DNA from 2 places in the Janthinobacterium sp. GW821-FHT03A03 genome. Region 2 is predicted to be linked to the other one. Evidence: predicted binding sites of a transcription regulator. Region 2 holds the regulator's gene; the other holds the start of a gene.
The links. Region 2 encodes sigma-54, which starts transcription at its own class of promoters, with help from an activator protein. Its sites were predicted from a motif close to TGGCANGNAANCTGCTTT; they were not measured.
Positions count from the first base shown of each region.

Region 1: adh (aldehyde dehydrogenase) is a predicted target of sigma-54. The motif match lies at 1,868-1,885, and genes of this name have one in related genera.

Region 1 is NZ_JBWKUZ010000036.1:10,006-14,252, reverse strand. Features, by position in the region: gene AC07VI_RS29000 (DUF779 domain-containing protein) at 1-205, opposite strand, end outside; gene adh (aldehyde dehydrogenase) at 262-1,782, opposite strand; gene AC07VI_RS28990 (beta-propeller fold lactonase family protein) at 2,109-3,065, opposite strand; gene AC07VI_RS28985 (TonB-dependent receptor family protein) at 3,268-4,247, shown strand, end outside.
Region 2 is NZ_JBWKUZ010000010.1:67,336-71,582, forward strand. Features, by position in the region: gene AC07VI_RS18585 (enoyl-CoA hydratase/isomerase family protein) at 1-179, opposite strand, end outside; gene hpf (ribosome hibernation-promoting factor, HPF/YfiA family) at 307-669, opposite strand; gene AC07VI_RS18595 (RNA polymerase factor sigma-54) at 739-2,217, opposite strand; gene lptB (LPS export ABC transporter ATP-binding protein) at 2,222-2,977, opposite strand; gene lptA (lipopolysaccharide transport periplasmic protein LptA) at 2,977-3,570, opposite strand; gene lptC (LPS export ABC transporter periplasmic protein LptC) at 3,596-4,207, opposite strand.

The sequences.
Region 1 (4,247 bases), on a different contig from region 2:
TGTAGAACGGTGTGCCATTCAAATTGCCGAGATAAATGTCGGTATCGCTGACATCGAACTCGCCCAGCGCATAGCACATGGGCGCGCTGCCGTCGCAGCAACCGCCTGACTGGAAAAACATCAGCGGGCCGTGACGCAGGCGCAACTTGTCCATCATTTCCAGCGCCGCATCGGTGGCGACCACCCTGGCAATTGCTGCACTCATGGCATCCCTTTCTGTGCGCCGCACCCGAGGAACAGGGGGCGGCGCCTGTTGCCGGTTTAGAAGAAGCCCAGGGCTTTCGGGCTATAGCTCACCAACAGGTTCTTCGTTTGCTGATAGTGGTCGAGCATCATCTTGTGATTTTCGCGGCCGATACCCGATTGCTTGTAGCCGCCGAACGCGGCGTGGGCCGGATACAGGTGGTAGCAATTGGTCCACACGCGGCCCGCCTGGATGGCGCGGCCCATGCGGAAGGCGCGCGAGCCGTCACGCGTCCACAGGCCGGCGCCCAGGCCGTACAGGGTGTCGTTGGCAATCGCCAGCGCGTCGGCCTCGTCCTTGAAGGTGGTCACGGAGACGACGGGCCCGAAGATCTCTTCCTGGAAGATGCGCATCTTGTTGTTGCCCTTGAACACGGTCGGACGCACGTAGTAGCCGCCTTCCAGGTCGCCCGCCTGCGTATTGCGCTCGCCGCCGGCCAGCACTTCGGCGCCTTCCTGGCGGCCGATGTCGAGATAGGACAGGATTTTTTCCAGCTGCTCCTGTGATGCCTGCGCGCCTATCATGGTGGACGAGTCGAGCGGATTGCCCTGCTTGATGGCGGCCACGCGCTTCAGGGCCCGTTCGATGAATTTCTCGTAGATCGATTCCTGGATCAGCACGCGCGATGGGCAAGTGCACACCTCGCCTTGATTCAGCGCAAACATGGCAAAGCCTTCCAGGCATTTGTCGAAATACTCGTCGTCCGCATCCATCACGTCTGCAAAGAAGATGTTCGGCGACTTGCCGCCCAGCTCCAGGGTGACGGGAATCAGGTTTTGCGCGGCATAGCCCATGATCAAACGGCCCGTGCCCGTTTCACCCGTGAAGGCGATCTTGGCGATGCGCTTGCTCGAGGCCAGCGGCTTGCCCGCTTCCAGGCCGAAACCGTTGATGATGTTCAGCACGCCAGGCGGCAGCAGGTCGCCGATCAGCTCGATCAACACCATGATCGAGGCGGGCGTTTGCTCGGCCGGTTTCAGGACGACGCAATTGCCGGCGGCCAGGGCTGGCGCCAGCTTCCACACGGCCATCAGGATCGGGAAATTCCAGGGAATGATCTGGCCCACGACGCCCAGCGGCTCGTGATAGTGATAGGCATAGGTTTCCGCGTCGATTTGCGCGACGGAACCTTCCTGCGCGCGGATGCAGCCGGCAAAGTAGCGGAAATGGTCGATGGCCAGCGGAATGTCGGCATTCATCGTTTCGCGGATCGGCTTGCCGTTGTCGATGGTTTCCGCCGTGGCGATCAGGCTCAGGTTCTGTTCGATGCGGTCGGCGATGCGGTTCAGGATATTGGCGCGCTCGGCAGGCGAAGTCTTGCCCCAGGCATCCTTGGCGGCATGGGCGGCGTCCAGCGCCAGCTCGACGTCTTCCGTCGTGGAGCGGGCGATTTCGCAAAACGGCAAGCCCGTGATCGGCGTAATGTTGGGAAAATATTCACCTTTTACGGGGGCAACGAATTTGCCGCCGATGTAGTTGTCATAGCGTTGTTTGAAGGGATTGGCTACGCCCAGTTTGCTGATGTCTGCGAGATTCATGTCGTCCTCTATCGGGTGAATTAGAATAAAAGTACTTAATTAAAATCAAACGTCCTGGTACAGATGGGGTGAGTACACGGAGTCTTCCGCAAATGCCGTGCCAGCTCGCCATCCCACTACAAACTTAGCGGGTTTTACTGCTGTTGCAAGGGCATGGCGTCAATAGCGGCGCGCTTTTCACCCATGCGCCCGGGCCGGACGGCAGGCGGCGCTTTGTTGGCGTATTGAACAGGGCGGCGGCGTCCTGTTCCCAAGCCGAACCAGCCCTGCTGCGCCGCTGCACAATGGAACAGGTGTACCAGACTGGAACACCTGTTCCGGCTTGCCTAGCGGATCACCACGCCCCATGGCAATTCGCCCACGGCAACATCGGCCACCTTGCGCGCGCTGGCCGTGTCGATGACGGAGACGCTGTTCGAGCGCCCGTTGGCCACGTACAGCTTGGCGCCGTCGGGCGTGATGGCCATGTTCCACGGGCGCTTGCCGACTGGAATGGTGGCCGTCACCTCGTTGCTGGCCGTATCGATCACCATCACCGTGCCGTCGATGCCATTCGAGACATATACGTGCTTGCCACCAGGATGGACCACGATGCCATTCGCATTCTTGCCTGCAGGAATGGTGACGATGGCCTTGCGCAGCGTCATGTCGATCACATACACGGCGTTGACCAACTCGCACGCCACGTAGGCGCGGCCGGAATCGGGGCTGAAGCCGATGCCGCGCGGACGCAGTCCCACGGCGATGGAAGCCACCTGGCGGCGTTGCGCCACATCAATGACGTCGACTTGCTCGGCCTCTTCCGCGCTGACCAGCAGCCAGCGCCCATCGGGGCTGAAGACGGCGTGTTCCGGGTTGCGCCCCTGCACCTTGATATCGGCGAGCACGACGCCCGTATGGCCATCGAGCAAGGCCACGCTATTGTTTTCCTCGACAGCCACGGCCACGTAATTGCCGTCGTGCGAGGCGCTGACGCCTTCGGGCGACTTGCCCAGCGCTACGCTGCGTACGGGCGCACCGGCAGCGTTGTCGATCAGCAGCAAGGCACTGCTGGCTGCATCCGTGACAAACAATTGCCGCCCGGTGGGATCGGCGGCGATGCCGCGCGGGCGCTTGCCAGCCGCGATCTGGCGCACCACCTGGTCGGTGGCCGTGTCGATCACGCTCAGGGTGCCCGACTTTTCATTGGGCACATAGGCAAACGGTTCGGCATGGGCATACGCACATGCCAGCGCCGGCAGCAATACGCAAGCCTGGCGCAAACGTCGGAATAACTTGGGCATAATCACCTTTTCAATGGCAAAACAGGGAAAAAGCGCTGGCTGGCAGCGCCTCTGGTGATTCCTGCATGCAAACCCCGTGCCACTGGCGCGCGTATAATTTCCCATCACCAATGGAGACATGGCAGGCATATTGCTTGAGAAGACTATGCAGACCTGCGCCGCGCACGCGATCAAGCAGGCTTTATTCACATTGGAGAACCGCATGCAGCATCGTTTCCGCCTGAACACCATCGCCAGCCTGTTTGTTGCCGGCAGCGCCACCCTCGCCCCCCACGTCTTTGCTGCCGAGCCCGCTGACCTGGCCGGCGGGCAACTCATGGATACGGTCGTGATCAGCGGCAGCCGCATCGCCCACCCCAGCCAGGAGGTGCCGGCCTCGATCGACGTGGTCGACAGCGCCCGCATCCAGGACGGGCAGATCCGCGTCAATGCGTCGGAAGCGCTGGCCGCCGTGCCGGGCCTGGTCGTGCAGAACCGCCAGAACTACGCGCAGGACTTGCAAATCTCGTCGCGCGGCTTCGGCGCACGCTCGGCCTTCGGCGTGCGCGGCGTCAAGCTGATCAGCGATGGCATTCCCGCCAGCATGCCCGACGGGCAAGGCCAGGCCGCCACCTTCAACCTCGATACGGCCGAGCGCATCGAAGTGCTGCGCGGACCGTTTTCTGCCATCTATGGCAACCATTCTGGCGGCGTGATCCAGCTGTTTTCCAAGGATGGGCAAAATCCCCCGTCCGTCGAACTGAACGTGACGGGCGGCAGCTTCGGCACCAGCAAGGCGGACTTGACGGCACAAGGGCAAGCAGGCGGCATCGGCTACGTGCTCGACGGTTCGCGCTTCCGTACGGATGGTTTCCGCGACCACAGCGCCGCCACACGCGAACAGGCGTTCGGCAAGATCACCATCAAGCCGACGAAGGACAGCAAGCTGACCATCGTCGCCAACAGCCTGCATCAGGGCAACACGCAAGATCCGCTGGGCGTCACCTGGCCCACGTTTGCGCGCGACCCGCGCGCCGGCGAAATCGATGCGAGCGACACGCAAAACCCGAAGCGCACCCTGGCCGAACGCTACAACACGCGCAAAAGCATCGATCACCAGCAGATCGGCGCCACCTACGAGCAATCATTCGGCGATGACCGCCTGCATGTGACGGTGTATGGCGGCAACCGCGACGTGATCCA
Region 2 (4,247 bases):
GCTTTTTCGCTGCTGGAGCGGATGACGACGGCGTCCACCTGCGGGTCGTCGCGCCAGGCCAGCAGGGCCGCGCTCAGGGCCCGCACCATCTCCAGCGACAGGGAATTCAAGGCTTTCGGGCGGTCGAGCACGATGTGGCCCGTGCGGTTGCGGATGGAGGCGTGGACGAAATCGCTCATGGCAGGATGGAAAGAAGTGAGGATGGCGCATTCTAGCGCTTTCACCACGGACATTGCGTTTCGCAGGACGCAAAAAAGGGCGCAATGTGCGCCCTTAGTTGATCACAACTGGGGGAAACCGGTGGCCTTAGACGGCGACGACGGCGTCTTCCTCTGAGTTGTCTGGCAGATGCTTGATCGCCTCTTTACCGTGCCCTTGCACTTTGGTTTTGTATTTCATCACTTGCCGATCGAGCTTGTCGATCAGGGTATCGATCGCGGCATACAGGTCATGCGCCAGGCTTTCCACATAGACAGTTTTACCGCTGAGACGCAGGTTGACTTCGGCCTTTTGACGTTTTTCTTTCTCTTTGAGGTTATCCACGGTCAGAATCACGGCGATATCGATGACTTGATCGAAATGACGTTTCACGCGCTCCAGCTTCGCTTGTACGTATTCACGGATGGCTGGTGTCACTTCAAGATGATGTCCGCTGATGGTGAGATTCATACACACTCCTAAAGATGATCGGGTTCGTGCGGTCCATCCTATCCGGCCCGCAGAGGAACCGAAAAAAACTTACAAACACTTACGCAGGCTCACTGGCGGAATTTTCAACGCTTCCCGGTACTTGGCAACAGTACGTCGCGCAATCACCATGCCTTGTTCCCCCAGCATGTCCGCAATCTTACTGTCGGATAAAGGATTTTTAGGGTCTTCTGCTCCTGTCAGTTGCACGATCAATGCCCGTATCGCCGTCGATGACGCTTCGCCCCCCGCTTCGGTGGCGACGTGGCTACCAAAGAAATATTTCAACTCAAACATGCCATGCGGGGTCAGCATGTACTTTTGGGTTGTTACCCGCGAGATAGTACTCTCGTGTAATCCCAGTGTATCAGCTATTTCACGGAGCACAAGGGGCCGCATGGCAACGGCCCCATGCGAGAAAAAGTTCTTTTGTCTTTCTACTATCGCCTGCGCCACGCGCAAGATCGTATCGAAGCGCTGGCGCATGTTCTTGATCAGCCACTTGGCTTCCTGCAACTGTGCGCCCATGGCACCTTCGCCCTTGCCCTGCTTCAACAAATTGGCGTACATGGCGTTCACGCGCAGGCGCGGCATGACGTCATTGTTCAGGCTCACCTGCCAGCCATTGCGCGCGCGCTTGACGACCACGTCGGGCACCACGTAGTCGGACACGTCGGAGGCGAACACGGCGCCCGGATGCGGGTTGCACAGCCGGATCACCGTCTGCGCCTCGCGCAAGTCTTCATCGTCGCAATCGAGGGCTTTTTTCAGCTTGTTGAAATCGCGCTGGGCAAACCAGGCCAGGTGCTTTTCCACGATGACGAGGGCCATGCGCCGCGTCACCAGGGCGATGTGCGGCAAGCGCCTGATTTGCAGGGCCAGGCATTCGGACGCATTGCGCGCGCCCACGCCGGGCGGGTCGAAACTTTGCAGCAGCGCCAGCGCCGTGCGCAGTTCGTCGGCGTCGATTTCCAGCTCTTCCGGCAGGCGCGCCAGGATGTCGTCGAGCGATTCCTCCAGGTAGCCATTGTCGTCGAGGGCATCGATGATCAGCTCGACCAGCGCGCGGTCGCGCAATTCGAGCACCGTCACGCGCATCTGCTCCATCAGGTGCTCGCGCAAGGTGCAGTGGTGGGCTTCGAGTTGTGGACGGGAATCTTCGTCGTCGGGCGCCTTGCCCCGGCTCGCCTCGCTCCAGTCGCTGTCGCCGCCGTCCGCGGCGGCCGGGCCCTCGCCCGCCTCGCCGTCAAAGCCGTCCGTTTCGGCCGGCGCGGCGGGCGCTTCCTGGCCTGGCGGCTGGGGCGGCGCTTCGGCCGGCGCGGCCGTGGAACTCAAGGCCCCGTCGGACAACAGGCGCAGCGACCGGTCGAGCGGGTCGTCGAGGCGCTCGAGCAGGGGATTGTCTGTCAGCAACTGCTCCAGTTCCTGGTGCAGTTCCAGGGTAGACAATTGCAGCAGGCGTATCGATTGCTGCAACTGCGGCGTCAGTGCCAGGTGCTGCGAGGTGCGCAGCTGCAATGATTGTTTCATTGGCTCACATGCGGAAGTGTTCGCCCAGATAGACCCGGCGTACCGACTCGTTCGCGATGATGTCATCGGGGCGTCCCGACGCCAGCACCGAGCCCTGGTTGATGATGTAGGCACGGTCGCAAATACCCAGCGTCTCGCGTACATTATGATCGGTGATGAGCACGCCGATATTGCGCTCCTTCAAGAAACGCACGATGCGCTGGATCTCGATCACGGCGATGGGATCGACGCCGGCGAACGGCTCGTCGAGCAGCACGAAGCGCGGGTCGGTGGCCAGCGCGCGGGCGATTTCCACGCGGCGGCGCTCGCCGCCCGACAGGGACAGGGCCTGGTTCTCGCGCAGCTTTTCAATCTGCAGGTCGGCCAGCAATTTATCCAGGCGCTCCTCGATCTCGGCCTTCTTCAGCGGGCGCCCGTCGACGGTCTGGATTTCCAGCACGGCGCGGATATTGTCTTCCACCGTCAGCTTGCGGAAGACGGACGCTTCCTGCGGCAGGTAGGACAGGCCCATCTGCGCGCGGCGGTGGATGGGCAGGCTGGAAATATCCACGCCGCTGATATCGATGCTGCCGCCATCGGACGGCACCAGGCCGACGATCATGTAGAACGAGGTGGTCTTGCCGGCGCCGTTCGGGCCCAGCAGTCCCACTACTTCGCCGCATTCGACTTGCAGCGAGACATCATGCACGACTTGCCGCTTGCCATAGGTTTTCTGCAGCCCGCGAACGATCAGGGTGCTGCCGCAACGTGTATTTTCCATTATTTCTTTCCTGGCGCGGGTGTCGCCGGCGCCTTCTCCGCCGCAGGAGCCTTGTTCTTCGGCTGGATCACCATGCGCACGCTGCCGCCATCGGGGGTGCTCGTGCCGCTGTTGGAATTTTCCATCGCAAATTCTTCCTTGCGGCTGTCATACGAAATGTAGGCGCCATTGGCCACGTCGGTCACTTTCGTGCCTTCCAGGCGCGTCACCTTGGCCTTGGAAAACAGTTTCACGACTTCCGTCTTGTTGTCATATTCCACGCGCTCCGCTTCGCCTTCCACCCACAGGTCGCCCGCGCCATCGCGCTTCTGGCGGAACGTGGCCAGCTTGCCGGGGTCGGCCCAGAAAGTGATGAACTGGTAGCCTTGCGGGTCTTCCGTGATCAGCGCGCGGCCCGCCTTCATGGTCAGGGTGCCCTTGACCAGCACCACGTCGCCCGTCAGGGTGCGCACCTGCTTGATGTCATCAACGTGGCCGCTGCGCGCCGTGATCACGGCTTCCTTCTCGGAATCGGCCTTCTCGGCATGCGCCGCGCCCATCACGCCCAGCGAGCAAACGGTCGAGAATAGAGTCAGCAGCAAGATGTTCTTCATAGTATGGTTTCCTTGTTTCATTCTGTCATTTTGCCGTCGCGGCCGGGCGCGGTTTCGGCGGGAGGACCATGCGCAGCGCCTGATGCACTTCCACCACGCCGGTGGCGTTGTTGGCTTTCATGCCCACGCCGTTGATGCGCGAAGCGCCCGTCAGGATGTCGACAGGCATGTCCGTTTCCATTCTTTCCTCATCCGGAAACACCGTCAGCGCTTCCGTCTTCAAGGTCAGGTTCTGCGCCTTCGGGCTGGCGATGCGGTCGATCACGACATTGCGGTGCAGTTGCAGCCGGGTATTATCCTGATCGATATGCGCCAGTTCCGCATTCATGTTCATCGGCGGCATGTCGGGCGTCAGCTTGCGCACGAAAGGCTGGTCGATATCGGACGAATCGTCGGCCGGGTAATGCGTAAGCTTGGTGCCGGACACGATGTAGCTGGGTTTGCCCGTCAAATCCATGCGCACCAGGCTGAAATTGGTGATGAAATAGTCCGGTTCATTCAAATGCTTGCTGGCGGTAATGTCCTGGGCATTCTTGTTCATCACTTCGAGCAGCCAGAAGCTGCCCAGCGCGACGATGACCGCCCCCAGCACGGTAAAACTCATGCGCCAGCGATGGGCGCCTCCTGGCTTACGCATATTGCTTCACTCTTTCAAATGTCACTGGCGGCGAGGCACG